Regions from separate parts of the Serratia odorifera genome, predicted to be linked through region 2. Evidence: predicted binding sites of a transcription regulator. Region 2 holds the regulator's gene; each other region holds the start of a gene.

Region 1 (5,809 bases), on a different contig from region 2:
TCTGGTTCGCTGGATCTGTTGGCGCAACTGCCGGACGGTACGCCGGTGGCGGCACCGCTGGAAGCACTGCCGGCGTTGGCGCAGCAGGCGCCGCAACATCCTTACAGCCTGATGGGGGCGGCGCAGGTCGCCACGCTGGCGGGAGAGGCTGAGCGGTTGCTGCAACGCTGTGGTCTTCGGTTGTACGGTGACAGCCGGCGTAATCATCTGCGCATTACGCCGCTCGGCACGCGCCGCGCCACCTGGCTCAGCCCGCAGGCGGTGCCGACCACGCCGTTGGATGGCGATCTGCCCTGGCGCAGTATCGCGGCGATCGGCATCGAGGGTTTTCTCGATTTCCAGCCGCAAATGGTCGCCAGTTCGCTGTCACAGTCGTTAGGCGTGCATGCCACGGTAGGTCATCTGCATCTGCCAGCGTTGGATCGGCTACGCAATAATCCCAGCGAGTTTCGTGCGGTGAATATTGCCCGACTGCTCGACTTACCGCAGCACGGTGCGGCGCTGGCAGAGGAAATCCAACGCCTGGCCGGCGACGCGCAGGCTGTTTTGCTACCGGCCTGCCTCGGACTGGAAAGCGATCGGCCGCTGGCGGTGCTGCAACAGACGCTGGGTAAACCGGTATGCCTGCTGCCGACCTTGCCGCCATCGGTGCTCGGCATGCGCCTGCATCAGGCGCTACGACAACGTTTTCAACAGCTGGGCGGTATGGTGATGCCGGGAGACCGGGTATTGCGGGCAGAAATCGCTGGCGGCCGGGTCACCGGCCTGATGACCCGCAACCACGGTGATATTCCGCTGCGAGCGCGGCAGGTGGTGCTGGCCAGCGGCAGCTTTTTCAGCAATGGGCTGGTGGCCGATCGTCAGCGGGTATATGAGCCGGTGTTCGGGCTGGAGGTGTTCAGCAAAGCAGATCGTGCCGAGTGGACCCGGCGCGATCTGTTTGCGCCTCAGCCGTATCTGCAATTTGGCGTCCGGACTGACGCTCGGTTGCGCGCCTTGCATCAGGGCCAGGCGCTGGAAAATCTGTACGCGATTGGTGCGGTGGCCGGCGGCTACGACCCGCTGCAACAAGGCTGCGGCGCCGGTGTGTCGTTGCTCGGCGCATTATATGTCGCGCAACAGATTGTGGCGCAGGGAGGATCGGCATGAGCCTGTCAAAAGACAACAGTTTTGAAAATTGCATCAAATGCACCGTCTGCACTACCTACTGTCCGGTGGCCAAGGTCAACCCGCTGTACCCCGGGCCAAAACAGGCCGGGCCGGACGGTGAACGCCTGCGACTGAAGGATCCGGCGCTGTATGACGAAGCGCTGAAATATTGCACCAACTGTAAGCGCTGCGAAGTGGCCTGCCCGTCGGAGGTCAATATCGGCGATATCATCCAGCGTGCGCGTGCCAGTTTGAGCCAAAGCAAGCCGACGCTGCGCGATGCCATTCTCAGTCATACCGATATCATGGGCTCGCTGTCGACGCCGTTTGCGCCGATCGTCAACGCCACTACCGGCCTGAAGCCGGTGCGCAAACTGCTGGACAAGGCGCTGAAAATCGATCACCGGCGCACGTTGCCGAAGTATTCTTTCGGCACCTTCCGCCGTTGGTATCGCTCGCAGGCGCAGCAGCAGGCGCGGTATCGTGAGCAAGTGGCGTTCTTCCACGGCTGTTTCGTCAACTACAATCACCCGCAACTGGGCAAGGATCTGATCGCGGTATTCAACGCGATGGATATCGGCGTTCAGCTGTTAAAGCGTGAGAAGTGTTGCGGCGTGCCGCTGATCGCCAATGGCTTTATCCAACAGGCGAAAAGGCAGGCCAACGTCAATGCCGACGCGCTGCGCCATGCGGTACTGGAACAGGGCATGCCGGTGGTGGCAACCTCGTCGAGCTGCACCTTCACGCTGCGCGACGAATATCCCCATTTGCTCGAGGTCGACACCTCCGCGGTGCGTGACCGGGTGGAACTGGCGACGCGCTACCTTTATCGCCTGCTCAGCCAGGGGAGAACGCTGCCGCTGAACCCTACGCCGCTGCGGGTGGCTTACCACACCCCGTGTCATATGGAAAAAATGGGCTGGACCGCCTATACGCTAGAGCTGTTGCGGCAGATCCCCGGACTGGAACTGATCGTATTGGAGTCGCAGTGTTGCGGTATTGCCGGCACCTATGGCTTTAAATCGGAAAACTACGACACTTCGCAGGGCATTGGCGCGGCGCTGTTCCGCCAGATTGAACAAAGCGGGGTAGATTTGGTGGTAACCGATTGCGAAACCTGCAAATGGCAGATTGAAATGTCGACCGGCAAACGCTGTGAACACCCGATCACCCTGTTGGCTCAGGCGCTGGCGTGAGTGGCGCGGAATGAACGGGGCAGCGTAGCGGCCCCGGGTTTACGGCGTTAGTTTCAGCGTGCCGGTGAGGCACGCTGGACTTATGGTTTCAGTTTCAGCGTACTGATGATGCTTTCCGCTTCGGTTTGTGCCTGCTGTTGGTTATCCGCCGGCAGCGTCACCTGGATGGTCAGCAGCTGGTTATCCAGCGTACCGATCAGGATCGAGGAGTAGGCTTTCTCGCCGCCGCTGGCAATGATGCTGTCCAACTGGCGCAACGGCACGCCGTCAATTTCAATCGCCTTGTTGGTGACCACCTGCAGGTTGGCATCACGCGAACGCTGCTTTTCTTCCAGGCGTTGTGCCAGGGTTTCCAGCGAGTCGGCGGTTTTATCGCCCAGAATGACAATCAGCGCACGCTGGCCGGTGGTGTCGGCGTAAACGTGCATATTATTGGCCTGGTTGCCCAGCTTGCCGCTCTGATCGGACATGCCGGTGGGCAGGGTAAAGGCCAGTTTACCGTCCAGTAAGTTTACCTGTTGTCCAGCGGCGGCGCTGGCGGCGGCATCGCCGGCTGGCGCGGAGGTGTCTTTGGTTTCGCCATCGCAGGCCGCAAGGCCGAGAACTAACAGGCCGATTCCCATCAATGTTGCTACTTTACGCATTGGGCTTCCTTCTTCCTTTACAGGTATGGTGTCTCTGTCCGATCGCAACGTATTCCGCCGTGAAATGCAAGCTGGAAGTTGTCAGCGGGTTTTCTCCAGTAATAACCGATAATCAGCGACTTCGCCTTTCTTTTCCAGTTCAACAATCCGATAACCGTTATCGATCAGCAGCATCAGCATGCCGCGAAACTGATTGCGGGTTTTACCGTCAGCCGCCGAATTCGGGGATGCGTTGATACAGCGGGGCAATCTCTTCCAGCGTGGCGTGACGGATGATCAGGGTCATGGCGGCCTCGGTGTGCTCGTGGGCCGCCATGATAACCGAATCGGCAGGTTAACTCAGTTGCAGCGAACCGTCCGGATTGCGGTTCGCCAGACGCTTGAGCAGCATGTTGAGCAGTACGCCGTACATCGGCAGGAAGAATATCAGGCAGATAAGCACCTTGAAGCTGTAGTCCACCAGCGCGATCTCCACCCAGTTAGCGGCCATAAAGGCGTCGCTGCTTTTGTAGAAGGCAATGAAGAAGAACGACAGCGTATCGCTGATATTGCCGAGGAACATCGCGGCGGCGGGAGCCACCCACCAGGCGCTGCGCTGACGCAGGCGGTTGAAGACGTGAACATCGAGGATCTGACCAAGCACGTAGGCCATAAAACTGGCCACGGCGATACGCGCCACAAACAGGTTAAATTGGCGCAGTGCGGCAAAGCCTTGCCATTCCCCCTGATAGGTGACGGTTGAAATCACATAGGAGATAAACAGCGCCGGCACCATCACCGCAAGAATGATCCTGCGAGCCAGAGGCGCGCCAAAAATGCGCACGGTGAGATCGGTCGCCAGGAAGATAAACGGGAAGGTAAATGCGCCCCAGGTGGTATGGAAGCCGAAAACGGTAATCGGCAACTGCACCAGGTAGTTACTGGAGGTGATGATGACAATATGGAATAACGATAGCCATACCAGCGCGTTCAAGCGCTGTTGAGCGGTAAATGCGTACATAACTGACCTTTTTGAAAAATGGGGTGAGGGAACCCATACTCGCCATAGCCGGAAGCAGGCTTGCTGCGCTTGCAATCTACGTTGAGTATATGACCAAAAAATCGTGGCGCGATAAATTTTCCGCGCGGCGGCATGATACGCGTTTGCGCAACCAATGCAATGAAATAAACGGTTAAAATACACGCAAACGTTAACGTCCCTTGCACAGAAAAAACACCGGCGTAAACTATAGCGCTATACGATCCGGCGAGCGTTCGCCGATCGAATTGATCGAGACAAACTGCATGACTGATATTTTTTCCGAGGCTGACCAAACCCTCGACGCGCTTGGCCTGCGCTGCCCGGAGCCGGTGATGATGGTGCGCAAGACCGTTCGTCATATGGATAACGGCGAAACGCTGCTGATTATTGCCGACGATCCGGCCACTACCCGCGATATTCCCGGCTTCTGTCGCTTTATGGAACATACGCTGGTGGCGCAGGAAACCGAACGCGCACCCTACCGCTATCTGCTGCGCAAAGGCCTCTAAGCGACGGCCGCGCTGCGGGGTTAAAACGCAGCGCTGTTGGTAAATGCCTGGGGTTTTCCCGCTCGCCAATTCGCTACGCCAGGCTGACGGTTGCCGGCAGCCTGGCGGGGTTATCAGCGGATTATTGCCGGTTTTTCAATAGTCGCAATGCGTTCAACGTCACCAGGGCGGTCGCGCCGGAGTCGGCCAGCACCGCCAACCACAGGCCGGTCAGCCCCAACAGACTGGTGATCAGAAACACGCCTTTCAGCCCTAATGCGATGGTGATGTTCTGCCGGATATTGGCATGGGTCGCGCGTGAAATACGCACCATTTCCGCGATGCCCAGCAGTCGGTTGTGGGTCAGCGCCGCGTCGGCGGTTTCCAGCGCGACATCGGTACCACTGCCCATGGCGATGCCAATACTGGCTGCCTTCATCGCCGGGGCATCGTTGATGCCGTCGCCAATCATCGCGGTGGGCCGCAACAGGCTCAGTTGATTCACCGCGCTGACCTTGTCTTCCGGCAACAGTCCGGCGCGGTAATCCAACCCCAACTCGCCGGCGATAGCCGCTGCGGCGCGCGGGTTGTCGCCGGTCAGCATCACGCCATTGATACCCAGCTGTCTCAGTGCCGCGATCGCCTGACCTGCATCGCTGCGCAGCGTATCGCGCAGTGCCAGCAAGCCGAGTGGTACGCCGTCTGCCAATACCACCACGGCGGTTTTTCCGGCGTTTTCCAACTGCTCGACCCGATTTTGCCACGGGTCAGCAAGCAGGCCGGCGGCGACCTTGGTCGGCGCGCCGATCAGTATGCGTTGCCCGTCTACCTCGCCTTCTACCCCCATACCGACCAGCGCACGGCGATTGGCTGCCGAAGGCAGCAGGCCACCGTTGCCTTCGGCGTGGCGAACGATCGCCTGCGCCAGCGGATGGTGCGAGCCGGCCTCAACCGCGGCGGCCAGCGCCAACAGGCGTTGCCGATCGACATCGCCAATCGGCAGCACGTCAGTTACCGTCGGTTTGCCCTCGGTCAAGGTACCGGTTTTATCAAAGGCGATGGTCTGCACCTGGCCCAACTGTTCCAGCGCTGCGCCGCCTTTGATCAATGCGCCACGCCGCGTGGCGGCCGCCAGGCCGGAGGTGATCGCCGCCGGTGTCGAAATGACCAGCGCGCACGGACAGCCAATCAGCAACAGCGTCAGGCCACGATAAATCCAGGTTTCCCATGGCTGTGCGAACAGCAGCGGCGGCAGCAGGATCACCGCTACCGCCAGCAGCATGATCGCCGGGGTGTAATAACGGCTGAAAC
Region 2 (5,809 bases):
GGCTGCTGGTCTTCCTGCTCTTTGTATTTTTCTGCCGTTTCCTTGATCAACTGCTGCAACTCACCACGCTGATACATTTCGATGATGATATCGCAACCGCCAACCAGTTCGCCGTCCACCCACAGCTGTGGGAAGGTTGGCCAGTTGGCGTATTTCGGCAGTTCGGCACGGATGTCGGGGTTTTGCAGAATATCAACGTAGGCAAAACGCTCGCCACAGGCAGACAACGCCTGAACGGCCTGAGCGGAGAAGCCGCAGCTTGGCAATTTTGGTGAACCCTTCATGTACAGCAGAATCGGGTTCTCAGCGATTTGTTGCTGAACTTTTTCAATCGTCGTCATTTTATTGCTTCCTCAAGCCATCTCAGGGCTACAACATGCATCACATCCGCTATTGTAGCGGCTGGGCGGCTGGCAAAAAAACGCCATCTTTTGCAAGGACATTCTGCCAGCACCGACCGCGCAGCGTCGGCAACGCCATTTCGATCAAACATACACTCAGAATAACATTTTTAATCTGACCATTTCACTAATATATTTTGCCGAGTGCTGCAGCTTTAATCCCCAGCCAGTCGCGTCGCAGACCATTTTTCATCCATTCGGCAGCGTTTTTTGCGTTGATTAAAAATGCCATTAACGTTTTCTCACAATATGGATTATTATTTATAGGTTCTCCGCTGTTTTATATGGCGTATTTGGGGAATACTGTCATTCTTTCGTAGTTTGTTTCGGGGCCAAGGTTGGTAACGTCAACATGCGTTTAATTATTACGCTCTTTGTGCTGTTGTTTACACAGCTGTTTCTCAATCTGGCGCATGCCGCGCCACAGGCTCGCGTTGCCGCTGAGCAGCGTAAAACCCATGTTAATGAAGCACGCCTGGACGATCGCAAGAAAAAGAAAGCGCTCAAGGCGGCCAAGAAAGCCAAAGTCACTACACCGCAAAAGACGACCGCGTTAAAAACCCGCAAAACATCGACCATAAAAACGGCAAAGAAGACCAGTCGAATTAAATCGTCGCGTAAAACCACACAGGTTGCCAAAATTCGCGTTACGCCGCCGAAGAAAGGCTATAAAAAAGGTTATGGTCGCCACCGCACTGCGGGTTTGGCCACCACCAAGCGGCTGCGTAACGAAAATCTGCTGCATGATGAAAAACCGCTAAAACTCAGCGCTGCGCATAAAAAACGTTATCAGCACGCCAAACAGACCGCGATGGCCAAACTGATGAACCAGATGGGCAAACCCTACCGCTGGGGCGGTACTTCACCACGCACCGGCTTTGATTGTAGTGGACTGATTTATTACGCCTATAAGGACGTGATGAAAATCAAGATGCCGCGCACCGCCAATGAAATGTTCCACCTGCGGGATGCGGCGCCGATCAAGAAGAACGAACTCGAAAGCGGAGACCTGGTGTTCTTTCGCATAAATAACCGCGGCGCGGCTGACCATGTGGGGGTTTATCTGGGCAACGGCAAATTTATCCAGTCGCCGCGCACCGGGGAGGAAATCCGCATCAGCCAGCTTGATAATGATTACTGGCAAAATCATTACGTCGGTGCCCGCCGCGTGATGACGCCAAAAACCATTCGCTGACGCAACAAGACGATGGCGGCCTCGCCCGGCCGCCATCGTGCCGTTCCCTTCTCTCTTGCCATAACTCTTTTGCCCCGATTTAGCACGCTTTAACTCCTTTTCCTGTCGGGAAATTGCTACCATTAATAACCTCTAAAAAAGAGTGGTTACTGGCGATTCGTTCGCCAAAGTCCCCGGATGGGAACGCCAGATTGGCGCCATATAAAAGAAGGAGAAAGCAATGTCGTTTACACTACCTGCTCTACCGTATGCCAAAGATGCGCTTGAACCGCATATCTCGGCAGAAACGCTGGAATACCACTATGGTAAACATCACAACGCTTATGTGGTTAACCTGAATGCGCTGATCGACGGCAGCGAGTTTCAAGAAAAATCATTGGAAGAGATCGTTAAAACCGCCAGCGGCGGCATCTTCAACAACGCCGCGCAGGTGTGGAACCACACCTTTTACTGGCATTGCCTGTCGCCACAGGGCGGCGGTGAGCCAAGCGGTAAACTGGCAGAAGCAATCAATCGGGCCTTCGGTAGCTTCGATAAGTTCAAGCAGGCGTTCACACAATCAGCGGTAGGCAATTTTGGCGCTGGCTGGACCTGGCTGGTAAAGAAAAGCGACGGTTCGCTGGCTATCGTTAATACCTCGAATGCAGCCACCCCGCTGACCGGCGAGGACAAGCCGCTGCTGACGGTAGACGTGTGGGAGCACGCTTATTATATCGACTACCGCAATGCGCGGCCGAACTATCTGGAAAACTTCTGGGCGCTGGTGAACTGGGCGTTCGTAGCGGAAAACCTGGCGTAATTGGCCAATACGCGGCAATAAATAAAAAGGCGCAGTTCATATTGAGCTGCGCCTTTATTGATTAAGTCAGGATTCAGTTCAATGCGGCAGTGAAGCTGAAGGCAATAATCATCGCCAATGCACCCAGGGTGGTGAACAAAGACATTTTTAAATCGGTATCCATCAAAAACTCCTTATCAGATAATCTGCGCCAAGCATAAAATCCACAGTATTGGTGCGTCAAATCATTTTCCCACAGTTCCCCAATAAAATCTTGTTATCATTCCACGCTTATAATGTTGATTAGCACTTCCACTTTTGCTCAATATGCGACAAAATTCGCAGTTCACTGCTGCGCACCGGCAATTGAGTCCCTCCAGGTCAAGTGGCTGACGACTTCCACACTAAAAACCAAGTTTTCGTGACTCTGGAGAAGGATCTGCGTAGGCAAACGATTAACAACATGCTTACATGCTAAATACATGTGGGTTTAGGAGTCATTCTTTACATGGCAACGATTAAAGATGTGGCCAAACGCGCGGGCGTTTCCACCACCACCGTTTCGCACGTCATCAATAAGACCCGTTTCGTCGCCGAAGAGACCAAGGCGGCCGTTTGGGCTGCCATTAAAGAGCTGCATTATTCCCCAAGCGCCGTTGCTCGCAGTTTGAAGGTCAATCACACCAAATCCATTGGCCTGCTGGCAACCTCCAGCGAAGCGCCCTATTTCGCTGAAGTGATTGAAGCGGTGGAAAACAGCTGTTACAGCAAGGGCTACACGCTGATTCTGTGCAACTCGCATAACAATCTGGACAAACAGCGCGCCTATCTGGCGATGCTGGCGCAAAAACGCGTCGACGGCCTGCTGGTGATGTGCTCCGAATATCCTGACCAACTGCTCGGCATGCTGGAAGATTATCGCAACATCCCGATGGTGGTGATGGACTGGGGCGCCGCGCGCGGTGACTTCACCGACACCATCATCGACAACGCCTTCGAAGGTGGCTATCTGGCAGGCCGTTATCTGATTGAACGTGGCCACCGCGACATCGGCGCCATTCCCGGGCAACTGTCGCGCAACACCGGCGGCGGCCGTCATCAGGGTTTCCTCAAGGCATTGCAGGAAGCCAATATCGACATCCGTGACCAGTGGATTGTCCAGGGCGACTTCGAGCCGGAGTCCGGTTATAAGGCCATGCACCAGATCCTGTCGCAAAAACAGCGCCCGACCGCCGTGTTCTGCGGCGGCGACATTATGGCCATGGGCGCAATCTGCGCTGCCGACGAGCTCGGGTTGCGCGTGCCGCAGGATATTTCAGTGATCGGTTATGACAATGTACGCAACGCGCGTTACTTCACCCCGGCGCTGACCACTATCCATCAGCCAAAAGAGCGTCTTGGTGAAATGGCATTTACCATGCTGCTGGATCGCATCATCAGCAAACGCGAAGAATCGCAGGTCATTGAAGTCCACCCCAAATTGATCGAACGCCGCTCGGTCGCCGACGGCCCGTTCGTCGATTACCGCCGCTAAAGCACCGGCCGGGGGGCGCGATTGCGCTACTCCGGCAATATCACCTCGCTCAACCATTCCTGATTCAGCGTTTCACTGTCGCCGAGATAATCCAGCAACCACGCCATCGCCGGCGACTGCGCGTTCTGCTGCCAGGTCAGGCAACAGGCGCTGGGCGGGAACGGTTCAGGCAGTTGCAACGCCACCAGTTCCCCCTGCTCAATCAACGGCAATACGCGATGTGCCGGCACCATGCCGACGCACAAGCCATCACGCAAACAGTCCACCGCCGATACCCAGTCCGGTACCAGCAACCGCCGTTGGTTATCCAAAGACCAGGTGACGCGCTTGGGCAAGGTGCGTGAGGTGTCCTCCAGCACCAGGGAGGGAAATGGCCGCAGCCGATCGTCATCCAGCGGGCCGGGCAAAACCGCCAGCGGATGGCTGGCGCTGACCACGCACAGCCAGTTCATAAAACCCATGTCGCGAAAGGCAAAGCCGCCACCGGTCGGCACCGCGCGCGTTGCGCCAATTGCCATATCGGCACGCCCGTCCACCAGCGCATCCCACACGCCGTTGAACACTTCCGGCTGTACCCGCAACTCGACGTCCGGGAAATGACGGTAGAAATCCAGCACCAGTTGCCGGCTACGCTGTGGTTTGACGATGATATCGACGGCGATCTTCAACTGGCCGCGCCAGCCGTTGGCCACCTGCTGACACTGACGACGGGTGTCGAGCATTTTTTTGATGACAGCGCGCGATTCCTGAACAAACAATGCGCCGGCAGGCGTCAGCTCCACGTCGCGATGGCGCCGTTCAAACAGCGGCACCGCCAGCCACTGCTCCAACTGACGTACGGTATAACTCACCGCTGACGGCACGCGATGCAGTTCCTGCGCTGCCGCGCTGAAACTGCCGGTACGCGCCACGGCGTCGACCACATCAAGGGAATATTCAGACCACATCGCTTTGCCTTCAATTTTTTTAACAACAGCTTGCAAATATTACCGTTTCACAAGCAGAGATCCAGCCAGATACACTTGCGACGCTAAAAAAAACCTGCACAACAGCATCAACGAGAAATACCATGCGAAACTTTGGATTTATGTTTTACCTCGCCGGGCTGAGCATGCTCGGCTACCTGGCCACCGATATGTACCTGCCCGCCTTTGGCGCCATGCAGCAAGAATTGCAGATTTCTGCCGGCGCCATCAGCGCCAGCCTCAGTATCTTCCTGGCCGGTTTTGCCTTTGCTCAATTACTCTGGGGGCCACTCTCCGATCGTCTCGGCCGCAAGCCGGTATTGCTGATGGGACTGGCGCTATTTGGCATCGGCTGTCTGGGCATGCTGTGGGCCGATAACGCGATGCAACTGTGGTCATTGCGCTTTATTCAGGCGATCGGCGTCTGTTCCGCTGCGGTCACCTGGCAGGCGATCGTTATCGATCGCTATCGCGAGGGCGCCGCCCATCGCGTGTTCGCTACCATCATGCCGCTGGTGGCGCTGTCGCCAGCGCTGGCGCCGTTGCTCGGAGCCTGGCTGCTGAATCACATGGGCTGGCGCGCCATTTTTGCCGTGCTGCTGGCGATCAGCGCCCTGCTGCTGGTGCCAACGCTGCTGCTCAAAGACAGTTCGCGCCTTGCGCCGGCCGCCGCCAACAACAACGATATCGGCTTCCTGCAACTGCTGAAGTCGCCGGTGTTTGGCGGTAACGTCATGGTGTTCGCCGCCTGTTCAGCCGGCTTCTTTGCCTGGCTGACCGGCTCGCCATTTATTCTTGGCAACATGGGCTACAGCCCTAATGACATCGGTCTGAGCTACGTGCCGCAGACCCTGGCCTTCCTGCTCGGCGGCTTCGGTTGCCGCACCGCGCTAAACCGCATTAACGGCAACACCTTGCTGCCATGGCTGCTGATAG
Region 3 (5,809 bases), on a different contig from region 2:
AAAAGACCAGGCTTCCTCGCTGAAGGACGACGCCACCAAACAGGCGGATGTGCTGACCGGCGATGCCAAAGCCAAGGCCGAAGCCATCAAGCAGGAAGCGGACCAGCAAAGCCAGCAACTGGTTGAGCAGGCTAAAAATATTAAAAACGACGCCATCAGCGGCGCAAACGATCTGACCGAGCAGGCCAAGGCCAAAACGGCTGAAATCAAGCAAAGCATGGATAATAAAGTGCAAGACGCCCAAAACCAGGCGGATGCCGCCACTACTCCGGCTGAACCACAGCCAGCCCCGGCAACCAACCCGTAATCGGCCTACGGCAAATAGCGAAAAGGGCGGCAAAGCCGCCCTTTTTACTGGCCAATAACCCGCACGTTATTTTTGATCGACGCGCTCTTCCACGACGTCAATCACCTCTTCTTCCTTGCGCCACAGGCTAATGAGCTTGAACAGCAGGCTTAGACCGATGCCGACCACGGTCGCCAGCGCCATGCCTTTCAGTTCGGCTGCGCCAATATGCACCTTCGCCCCGCTGACGCCGATGATCAGGATCACCGAGGTCAAAATCAGGTTCTGCGCCTTGTTATAATCCACTTTGGATTCAATCAGCACGCGAATACCGGATGCGCCAATTACGCCGTACAGCAACAGCGAGACGCCGCCCATCACCGGCACCGGCACCGCCTGAATCGCAGCCGCCAGTTTACCAACGCAGGACAACAGAATAGCCAGCACCGCCGCGCCGCCGATCACCCAGGTACTGTAAACCTTGGTAATCGCCATCACGCCAATGTTTTCACCGTAGGTGGTGTTCGGCGTCGAACCGAAAAAACCGGAGAACATGGTCGACACACCGTTGGCGAACATCGAACGATGCAGGCCGGGATCGCGCAGCAAATCTTTTTTGACAATATTTGCCGTCACCACCAGGTGGCCAACGTGTTCGGCAATCACCACCAGCGCCGCGGGCAGGATGGTGAAGATGGCAAACCACTCAAAGCGCGGGGTGTAAAAGGTTGGTAGCGCAAACCAGTGCGCTTCACGAATCGGCGTCAGATCGACCACGCCCATAAAGAATGACAGCGCGTAGCCCACCAGCACCCCAATCAGGATCGGGATAATCGCCAGAAAACCGCGGAACAGCACCGAGCCAAGAACGGTTACCGCCAGCGTGACCAGTGAAATGGTCACGGCGGTGCCGTCAACCGCAGCACCATCGGCCGGCAGCAGGCCGGCCATATTGGCCGCCACGCCCGCCAGTTCCAGACCGATTACCGCCACAATCGCCCCCATCGCCGCCGGCGGGAACATCACGTCGAGCCAGCCGGTACCGGCTTGTTTGACGATCAGCGCGACCAGGCAGAACAACGCGCCGCAGATGATAAAACCGCCGAGCGCCACCTCATAGCCCAACGGCAACAGTAACAACACCGGTGAGATAAACGCGAAGCTCGACCCCAGATAGGCCGGGATTTTACCCTTGCAGATAAACAGGTACAGCAGCGTGCCAATGCCGTTGAACAACAGCACCGTGGCCGGGTTGATCTTGAACAGGATCGGTACCAGCACGGTGGCACCGAACATCGCGAACAGATGCTGGAAACTGAGTGGAATGGTCTGAAGCAGCGGCGGGCGTTCACTGACGCCAATGGCGCGACGGGTCATACGGTTTTTCCTCTGCTATCCCGGTCATACCTGCCGCTGTCTTGCCGTTGGCTGCGCGCACGCGTGCATCACTGACAGGCGTCAGTTGATCGGCAGTGCCTCGCTTGCCGCCGTGATGCAACAGCAGTTATTGGGGGATAAATATTTTATGCAAAAAAAACCGACTCATTACAGTCGGCTTGTCAGCTAAATTTTACTTGGTACCAAATATCTTGTCGCCGGCGTCGCCGAGACCAGGCACGATGTAGCCCTTCTCGTTCAGGCATTGATCGATCGAGGCGGTGTACAGCTCAACGTCCGGGTGCGCCTTTTCCAGCGCCTTGATGCCTTCCGGCGCGGCAACCAGCACCAGCACCTTGATGCTGTTGCAGCCGGCCTTCTTCAGCAGGTCGATGGTGGCGATCATCGAACCACCGGTTGCCAGCATCGGGTCAACCACCAGCGCCATGCGCTCTTCAATGTTGGAGACCAGCTTCTGGAAATACGGTACCGGCTCCAGCGTTTCTTCATCGCGATAGACGCCGACCACGCTGATGCGTGCGCTTGGCACGTGTTCCAGCACGCCTTCCATCATGCCGAGACCGGCGCGCAGGATAGGCACGACGGTGATCTTTTTCCCTTTAATCTGCTCGATTTCAACCGGCCCACACCAGCCTTCAATAGTGACTTTTTCAGTCTCCAGATCGGCGGTCGCTTCATAGGTCAGCAAACTACCCACTTCAGAAGCCAGCTCACGAAAGCGTTTGGTGCTGATATCGTGTTCGCGCATCAGACCAAGCTTGTGTTTTACCAGCGGGTGTTTCACCTCAACGATCTTCATCATTTTTCTCCTATTAAGGTGGTTGACGGCCAAAAAAATCGCGGGATTATACCTCCTTTTTGCGGGCACGCCACTAACAATAGCCCGATCCAGATCAACTAAAGATTGATAATGATTATAGAAGACGAAAAATCAGAGCAAGCTCACAAGCCACTCGCAAACGTTTGCCTGCGCTGTTAGAATTGCCGCGCCTTATTCCGGAATCAATGCCGGAAGCACCGTTTTCAAACCGCAAACCGTCGTGGGGATCGCGCAGTGACCGACAAAACCTCTCTCAGCTATAAAGACGCAGGTGTCGATATCGATGCTGGCAACGCATTGGTAGACCGCATCAAAGGTGTAGTAAAACAGACCCGCCGCCCGGAAGTGATGGGTGGTCTGGGCGGTTTTGGCGCCCTGTGTGCATTACCACAAAAATACCGCGAACCGATCCTGGTCTCCGGTACTGACGGCGTGGGCACCAAGCTGCGTCTGGCGATGGATCTGAAACGCCACGACACCATCGGTATCGATCTGGTCGCCATGTGCGTGAACGATTTGGTGGTGCAAGGCGCAGAGCCGCTGTTCTTCCTCGATTATTACGCCACCGGCAAGCTGGATGTGGATACCGCCGCCAGCGTGATCACCGGCATCGCCGAAGGCTGCAAACAGTCAGGTTGTGCGCTGGTGGGCGGTGAAACCGCTGAAATGCCCGGCATGTACCACGGCGAAGACTATGACGTCGCCGGATTCTGCGTCGGTGTGGTAGAAAAGTCGGAAATCATCGACGGCAGTAAAGTTCAGGCCGGCGATGCGTTGATTGCCCTGGGCGCTTCCGGCCCGCACTCCAATGGTTATTCGCTGGTGCGCAAGATCCTGGAAGTTAGCAACACCGATCCGACGACCACCGACCTCGACGGCCAACCGCTGGCCGACCATCTGTTGGCACCGACCAAGATTTATGTGAAATCAGTACTGCAACTGATTGAACAGCACGATATTCATGCCATCGCTCACCTGACCGGCGGCGGCTTCTGGGAAAACATTCCACGCGTGCTGCCAGAAGGCATGCAGGCGGTGATCGACGAAGCCAGCTGGCAGTGGCCGGCGGTATTCAACTGGCTGCAACAGGCCGGTAACGTCAGCCGTCATGAAATGTACCGCACCTTCAACTGCGGCGTGGGCATGCTTATCGCCCTGCCGGAAGCCGAAGTGGAAGCGGCTATCGCCTTGCTGACCGCCGCTGGCGAAAAAGCCTGGAAGATTGGCAAACTGACCGCCAGCGCCGACCAACAGCAAGTGGTTATTCAGTGATGAAAAAGATTGTGGTGTTGATCTCCGGTCAGGGGAGCAATCTCCAGGCGTTGATTGACGCCTGCCAGCAGGGCCGCGTTGCCGCCGAGATCGTGGCGGTATTCAGCAACAAGGCTCAGGCCTATGGCTTGCAGCGCGCCGAAGCGGCAGGCATTGCCGCCCATGCGCTGGATGCCAAATCCTTTGCCGATCGCGATGCGTTCGACGCCGCGCTGGCGCAGGCCATCGACCAATACCAGCCGGATCTGGTGGTGCTGGCCGGCTACATGCGTATTCTCAGCGCCGCGTTCGTGCAGCACTACGCTGGCCGGATGTTGAACATTCACCCTTCCCTGCTGCCGAAGTACCCTGGCCTGCATACCCATCGTCAGGCGATCGACAACGGTGATAGCGAACATGGCACCTCGGTACATTTCGTTACCGAGCAGCTCGACGGCGGGCCGGTAATTCTGCAGGCCAAGGTGCCTATCTTCCCTGGCGACGAGGAAGATGAGGTGGTGGAACGCGTGCAGGCGCAGGAACACACCCTGTATCCGCTGGTGGTCAACTGGTTTGTCGAAGGGCGCCTGGCGATGCGTGACGGCGCAGCCTGGCTCGATGGCCACCCCCTGCCAGAGCAGGGACACGCGGCGGACTGAGCACGCAAACTTAACCTCATCTCAACGGCGCCACGCAGGCGCCGTTTTTTTTCGCCGCAATACATCCCATCAAGTTATAATTTGCAGGATTTCACTTTTTATTCCCGATCCTTCGCGTTGCGTAAAAGCCACAATCGTGCGGTTCGCGCTATCGCGGGGATAACCGACATAGAGGAACCAACATGTCCAGCACTGCCAGCGTCCGATTGCGCCCATTGGAACGGGATGATTTGACGTTCGTCCACCAGATGGACAACAACGCCAGCGTAATGCGCTACTGGTTCGAGGAGCCTTACGAGGCCTTCGTCGAACTGTCCGATCTGTATGACAAGCATATCCACGACCAAAGCGAGCGCCGTTTTATCATTGAACACCAGGGGGCCAAAGTCGGCCTGGTAGAACTGGTGGAGATCGATCATATCCATCGCCGCGCGGAATTTCAGATCATCATCGATCCGGCGCACCAGGGCAAAGGCTACGCCAGCACCGCCGCCAAACTGGCGATGGATTATGGCTTTTCGGTGCTGAACCTGTACAAGCTGTACCTGATCGTCGACAAGGAAAACCCGAAGGCGATCCACATCTACAGCAAACTGGGCTTTGAGGTCGAGGGTGAGCTGATCGACGAGTTCTTCGTCAATGGCGAATATCGCACCGTACTGCGCATGTGCATCTTCCAGCCGCAGTATCTGGCGAAGTTTAAAACGCCGGTTGAGAAGCCGCGGGTGAAGTGAGGGCGCTAAAAAAACCGTAATAGCGGTTTTTTAATTTACTGTGATGACTGCCAAGAGACGCTTCAATTCCAAACCTCAAATAAGCGTTAGCATTATCTTGGCAGAAAACTCTTGCTCGCTCTTTCTCTGCCACTTACCTCTATATCTCCATCACTGATAAGAAATATTCAGCGTAGCGGTGGTATTCGCCGAGCCGGCGGTGATATTTGCGGCGGTCTGATAATAATGGGCGGTAAACGGGAAGGTTTCCTGACCACCGGCCGAGGTTTTCAACGGCATCACCTGGTTGAGTTTTAGCGGCGTATTATTGTACAACAGCTGTACGCCAACCCCTTTGGCCACCCCGGCGCTGCCGGCGTTAGTGAGCTGCAAGATACTGCTATCGCTGCTCTCGACACTTTGCGCCCCCCCCAGCGAGACGTTGATTTTTGCGCTGGCATCACAGGCTAAGCCGACGTTAAACGCCTTGGGCTTTAGCGTCGTCCCCACACCGGTAAATTCGGTTGCCAACACATCTCCCAGCGGCACCTGAATATTGGTAGCATTCAGCGAGCAGGCCAGTTGGGTTACGGTGTTGCCAGCGCCCATAGTGAGGGTTGTAATATCCGCAGAAGAGTTGTCTACGTCGGATACTGCGTAATACCTTGTCAGAGAGCCGGGG
Region 4 (5,809 bases), on a different contig from region 2:
CGTTCAGCAGCAGATGCAGTTGGTCATTGATCTCATCAAACGGCAACGCGCGATCGACGCCAAGTTTGGCCGGCGCAGCGTCCTGTCCCAGGCGACGACCAAACCAGATTTCCGCCGTCAGATCGCGTACCCGGTTGAACAATACGCTGTGATTATGCGTCTCGTCGCTTTTCACCAGAATCAATACCGCTTCCGGCTCATTAAAGCCGGTAAGGTAGTAAAAATCGCTGTTCTGACGGTAAGGATATTCTGAATCTGCACTGCGCGTTGCTTCCGGCGCCGAGAAAATCACTGCCGCACTGGCCGGCGCCATTTTCGCCAATAGCGCCTGTCGGCGATGCTGGTATTCCTGCTGAGTCATGTCCCTCTCCTGAAATCTGTCTGCTGCTGGTGAGCGATACGCGAATAACCTGCGGTTTAGTGTAGCGTGGGTTTGACGTTTTCCGGCGCGGTCGGCTTGCGGCGGCTGAATTCGGTATGGCACAGGATCGCCGCGACGCGCACGTACTCCACCACCTCTTCCAGCGACTGCTCCAGCTCTTCCTGGTCTTCGTCTTCGTCGTAGCCCAGTTGCGCGATGTTACGCAGATCGTCAATCGCCTCGCCCACTTCGTCCTTCACCTGCGCCAGCTTCGGCTGCATCATCCCCAGGCCAAGCAGGAAGTGGTTCACCCAGCCCGCCAGCGCGTCGGCGCGTTCGAATACCGTCACCGCCTCACCGTCCGGCATCATCAGCTGGAACATAAACTCATCGTCTTCCAGCGTTTCGCGAGTGATTTCATACAGTTGTTGCAGTGGCAGACTCAACGCCTGCGGAAAGGCCACGCCGTCGTTGGTCAGGTCGTGCATCAGCGTTTGCCAGCTGGCATCACGATTGCCGCCGCACAGCATGCCGCTGAGCAGGCCGTGCATTTCGGCTGCGGTCAATGCCACCGACTGGCCCTTGAGGGCGACGGTCAAAGATTGGTAACTTGGAAATGTATTCTGTATAGACATGCGTATTCGTCATCGTTGGCAGGATAAGTTCGTGTTATGCTACCACCAAGGTCCGTGGTTATACCAGATAAGCACGCCCCTGCAGTGGCTAGTTATAATCGGTATGTGCTAGGGTTCACTTGGTGCCGTCCGGGATAAAAATGGCGTTATGTCCGCATTTTGACACCGTTTTTTGACTGGCGCCGTGCCGCACAGTAGATTACAACCAGGTACTGATAAAAAGGGGTTGTATCTCGGTACTAGGGTATATATAGTGTCGCCCGCTTCGGCAGACCGAGGCTGGCGCGAAATTTAGGCAGGAAGGTGGCATGTCTGCACAACCGGTAGATATTCAAATTTTTGGCCGCTCGTTAAGAGTCAATTGCCCGCCAGAACAACAAGATGCGTTGAACATGGCGGCGGACGATCTTAACCAACGGTTGCAAGATCTTAAAGTTCGCACTAGAGTCACAAATACTGAGCAGTTGGTTTTCATCGCCGCTTTGAATGTTTGTCACGAACTTGCACAAGAACGCTTGAAAACGCGCGATTATGCGGCCAATATGGAACAACGCATCCGCATGCTGCAACAGACCATTGAACAGGCGCTGCTTGAACAAGGTCGCATCGCTGACCGTCAGGATGCACAATTCGAATAACTTAAGTTGTTGAAGCGACAGCGTCGACAATGAGTAAAAAATTTCTCTGAGATGTTCGCCAGCGGGCCAGTCCCCTGAGCCGATATTTAGTACCAACAGAATGTGATGCTCCGCGATCGGTGTGCATGCTCGCCCGTCGAGAAGCCTTAAGATTGCGACAGCACGTTCACCTTGAACCATGGGTTCAAGGGTTACAGCCTGCGACGGCATCTCGGAGATTCCCTTCATTGCGGTTTATGGGGCCACCCATCACAACGCGCCATGCAAACTATGCCTTTTCAACCTCAGTTCGCCGCACAACGGCAAGCCATTCGTAACCATATCCGTCAGCAACGCCGAGCGTTAACCCCTGAATCACAAAAGCTGTTTGCCGAACAGATCGCCGATCGCATTGCCACTCATCCGCGCATTGCCGCTGCACAGCGCATTGCGGCATTCCTGTCGTTTGACGGTGAGCTCGACACCCGGCCGCTGATCGAACGCCTGTGGCAGATGAACAAGCAGCTGTATCTGCCGGTGTTGCACCCGTTCAGCGCCGGACATTTGCTGTTCTTGCGCTATAGCGCCGAAACGCCGATGACGCACAACCGTTTCAACATTGCTGAACCGCAGCTCGACGTACGCAACGTGTTGCCAACCCGGCAGTTGGACATCGTATTGGCGCCACTGGTGGCCTTCGATCACACCGGGCAGCGGCTGGGGATGGGCGGCGGGTTTTACGATCGCACACTGCAGCACTGGCAGCACGGCGGCCCTTACCCGATCGGACTGGCGCACGATTGCCAGCAGGTCGACGCCTTGCCGGCAGAGCATTGGGATATTCCGTTGCCGGAGATTATCACCCCGTCAACGGTCTGGGCGTGGCAGATCGTCGAATAACAAAAAGGCCGGGCAAAGCCGGCCTTGGGGATGGTCACGTTAGCACAACCCGGGTTACAGCAGCAGACGGGCGCGGATAGTGCCCTGAATGGCCTTCATACGCTGCAGTGCCGCGTCGGCACGTTCGGTTTCCGCTTCGACATCAATCACCACATAGCCGATTTCCGGGCCGGTTTGCAGATACTGCGCCGCAATGTTGACGCCCTCTTCCGCAAAGATCTGGTTAATCTGCGTCAGCACGCCAGGACGGTTTTGGTGAATATGCAGCAGACGGCTGGCGCTCGGGCCATGCGCCGGCAGCGACACTTCCGGGAAGTTGACCGCAGACAGCGTAGAGCCATTGTCGGAGTACTTCGCCAGTTTGCCGGCCACTTCATCACCGATATTTTCCTGCGCTTCCTGCGTGGAGCCACCAATGTGTGGCGTCAGGATCACGTTATCAAACTCACACAGCGGCGAATTGAACGGATCGCTGTTGGTTGCCGGTTCTTCAGGGAACACATCGATCGCCGCGCCCGCCAGATGATTGCTGGCCAACGCATCGCACAGCGCAGGAATATCCACCACGGTACCGCGTGAAGCGTTGATCAGGATCGCGCCCGGCTTCATCAGCGCCAGCTCTTCCTGGCCCATCATGTTCCTGGTCGACAGCGTTTCCGGTACGTGCAGCGTCACCACGTCGCTCATGTTCAGCAGGTCCGACAGATGACGTACCTGTTGCGCATTGCCCAACGGCAGCTTGTTTTCGATGTCGTAGAAGAACACTTTCATCCCCAGCCCTTCAGCCAGGATGCCCAGTTGGGTACCGATATGGCCATAGCCAATGATACCGAGCTTTTTACCGCGCGCTTCAAACGACCCGACGGCCAGTTTGTTCCACACGCCACGGTGCGCTTTGGCGTTGGCGGAAGGAATGCCACGCAGCATCAGCAATAGCTCGCCCAGCACCATTTCAGCCACGGATCGGGTATTGGAGAATGGCGCGTTAAACACCGGAATACCGCGTTTGGTCGCCGCTTGCAAATCAACCTGGTTGGTACCGATGCAGAAACAGCCTACCGCAACCAGTTTCTCGGCGGCAGCAAAAACCTCTTCGGTCAGATGCGTACGCGATCGAATGCCGATGAAGTGAGCATCGCGGATCGATGCCTTAAGCGATTCGGTGTCTAATGCACCTTTATGGTATTCAATGTTGGTATAACCGGCAGCGCGCAGGTTATCTACCGTACTCTGATGAACCCCTTCCACTAACAGGAACTTAATCCTGTCTTTCTCCAATGATACTTTTGCCATTTACCCGACCCTATGTTCAGACTTCAGAAGCGGCTGCGTTATCCAGATCCAGCCTGTTTTCACGTTGGCTTGCCATGGCTGCGCCTCAGCGCCAGGTGCCTGGGCATGACTCGCTCGCCTGCCGCCGTGTTGCCACGTAAAAATTTCGCTACAAATGGAACAGCACCGCACCAACATAACAAAAATAACGCCAGCGGCAATACAAACGATTGCCTGCCCATCAGCACAAGGCCAAGGGCTGTCGGTCGATTCTGGTGGAAAATGCTATAGGGAAAGAAATTAACGGAAGCTTAACGGAAATTATTACCAAGATGTGACATATGTCACCAAATTCGCCGTCATAAATAAAACATGTTTTCTGCCATAAATTATGCCGAACGCGGCCCGGACGGTTTGCCAATGCTCAACGCGACGGAACACGCCGCACAGCGGCGGCGATTGCCCGGGCCACAGCGGCTAACGGCTTATTTGACCACCTTGACCCCGTCGGAGGTGCCGATCAGCGCAATGTCGGCGCCACGATTGGCAAACAGCCCAACGGTGACCACGCCGGCGATGCCGTTGATCTTATTTTCCAGCGCGATGGCATCAACAATTTGCAGATTATGTACGTCGAGGATCACGTTGCCGTTATCGGTCACCACGTTCTGGCGGTATTCCGGCAGTCCGCCGAGCTTCACCAGTTCGCGCGCGACATAGGAACGCGCCATCGGGATCACTTCTACCGGCAGTGGGAATTTCCCCAGCACGTCAACCTGTTTGGAGGCGTCAGCAATGCAAATGAACTGGCGTGCAATGGCCGCGATGATTTTCTCCCGCGTCAGCGCCGCGCCGCCGCCCTTGATCATCTGCATATGGCCGTTGATCTCATCGGCACCGTCGACGTAAATATCCAGCACGTCAACTTCATTGCTGTCGAACACCGGGATCCCCAGGCTTTTCAGCTTGGCGGTCGAGGCGTCGGAACTGGATACTGCGCCCTTGATCTGATGTTTGATCGACCCCAGCGCGTCGATAAAGTGCGCCGCGGTAGAACCGGTCCCCACCCCGACGATGGTATCCGGTTTGACATATTCCAGCGCCGCCCAGCCTACCGCTTTTTTCAGTTCATCCTGCGTCATGGTATTTACATTGCCTATGTACGAAAACGTGTGCGTATTATAAGGTAATTCGCTGTTTTGCACTCCGGCAGGATCACAAATTGTGGCATAGTGCCTAAATCAAACGACTTTAAGGGATATCTCTCCGATGAAACGCCCAGACTATAGAACGCTACAGGCGCTGGACGCGGTGATCCGTGAGCGCGGCTTTGAGCGCGCGGCACAAAAACTCTGCATCACTCAATCGGCGGTATCTCAACGCATTAAACAGTTGGAAAACCTGTTCGGCCAGCCATTGCTGGTCCGTACCGTGCCGCCGCGCCCTACCGAACAGGGGCAGAAACTGCTGGCCCTGCTGCATCAGGTCGAGCTGTTGGAAGAGGAGTGGCTGGGTAACGATACCGGCGTTGATACGCCGCTGCTGCTGTCGCTGGCGGTCAACGCCGACAGTCTGGCCACCTGGTTGCTGCCGGCGCTCAAACCGGTGCTGGCGGATTCGCCAATTCGCCTGAATCTGCAGGTGGAAGATGAAACCCGCACCCAGGAACGCCTGCGCCGCGGCGAAGTGGTCGGCGCGGTCAGTATCCAACCGCAGCCGCTGCCGAGCTGTCTGGTGGATCAGCTTGGCGCGCTGGATTATCTGTTCGTCGCCTCGCCGGGCTTTGCCGAGCGTTATTTCCCCAACGGCGTAACCCGCTCCGCGCTGCTGAAAGCGCCGGCGGTGGCCTTCGATCATCTCGACGACATGCACCAGGCCTTTTTACAGCAAAACTTCGACCTGTCGCCGGGTAGCGTGCCGTGCCACATCGTCAACTCGTCCGAAGCCTTTGTGCAACTGGCGCGACAAGGCACCACCTGCTGTATGATCCCGCACCTGCAAATAGAAAAAGAGCTGGCGTCCGG

The links. The regulator PurR, encoded in region 2, represses purine synthesis genes. The targets are predictions, from matches to a motif close to CANGCAAACGTTTGCNTG.
Positions count from the first base shown of each region.
Region 1: tusA (sulfurtransferase TusA) is a predicted target of PurR. The motif match lies at 4,170-4,187, and genes of this name have one in related genera.
Region 3: purM (phosphoribosylformylglycinamidine cyclo-ligase) is a predicted target of PurR. The motif match lies at 2,637-2,654, and genes of this name have one in related genera.
Region 4: serA (phosphoglycerate dehydrogenase) is a predicted target of PurR. The motif match lies at 4,005-4,022, and genes of this name have one in related genera.

Region 1 covers NZ_JBGMUT010000011.1:33,204-39,012, forward strand. Annotated here, with positions in the region: gene glpB (glycerol-3-phosphate dehydrogenase subunit GlpB) at 1-1,149, shown strand, start outside; gene glpC (anaerobic glycerol-3-phosphate dehydrogenase subunit GlpC) at 1,146-2,345, shown strand; gene ACCC84_RS20005 (DcrB family lipoprotein) at 2,426-2,989, opposite strand; partial or broken gene ACCC84_RS20010 (GNAT family N-acetyltransferase) at 3,071-3,193, opposite strand; gene ACCC84_RS20015 (7-cyano-7-deazaguanine/7-aminomethyl-7-deazaguanine transporter) at 3,324-3,989, opposite strand; gene tusA (sulfurtransferase TusA) at 4,274-4,519, shown strand; gene ACCC84_RS20025 (zinc/cadmium/mercury/lead-transporting ATPase) at 4,641-5,809, opposite strand, start outside.
Region 2 covers NZ_JBGMUT010000001.1:836,053-841,861, reverse strand. Annotated here, with positions in the region: gene ACCC84_RS03975 (Grx4 family monothiol glutaredoxin) at 1-341, opposite strand, end outside; gene ACCC84_RS03970 (C40 family peptidase) at 754-1,596, shown strand; gene sodB (superoxide dismutase [Fe]) at 1,817-2,395, shown strand; gene cydH (cytochrome bd-I oxidase subunit CydH) at 2,469-2,558, opposite strand; gene purR (HTH-type transcriptional repressor PurR) at 2,883-3,908, shown strand; gene punR (DNA-binding transcriptional activator PunR) at 3,935-4,855, opposite strand; gene punC (purine nucleoside transporter PunC) at 4,978-5,809, shown strand, end outside.
Region 3 covers NZ_JBGMUT010000007.1:180,595-186,403, reverse strand. Annotated here, with positions in the region: gene ACCC84_RS17515 (E3 ubiquitin--protein ligase) at 1-307, shown strand, start outside; gene uraA (uracil permease) at 374-1,663, opposite strand; gene upp (uracil phosphoribosyltransferase) at 1,857-2,483, opposite strand; gene purM (phosphoribosylformylglycinamidine cyclo-ligase) at 2,739-3,776, shown strand; gene purN (phosphoribosylglycinamide formyltransferase) at 3,776-4,414, shown strand; gene speG (spermidine N1-acetyltransferase) at 4,597-5,148, shown strand; gene ACCC84_RS23790 (fimbrial protein) at 5,299-5,809, opposite strand, start outside.
Region 4 covers NZ_JBGMUT010000016.1:42,701-48,509, forward strand. Annotated here, with positions in the region: gene pepP (Xaa-Pro aminopeptidase) at 1-361, opposite strand, end outside; gene ACCC84_RS22140 (YecA/YgfB family protein) at 418-996, opposite strand; gene zapA (cell division protein ZapA) at 1,305-1,634, shown strand; RNA gene ssrS (6S RNA) at 1,675-1,856, shown strand; gene ACCC84_RS22155 (5-formyltetrahydrofolate cyclo-ligase) at 1,905-2,513, shown strand; gene serA (phosphoglycerate dehydrogenase) at 2,568-3,806, opposite strand; gene rpiA (ribose-5-phosphate isomerase RpiA) at 4,271-4,927, opposite strand; gene ACCC84_RS22170 (LysR family transcriptional regulator ArgP) at 5,055-5,809, shown strand, end outside.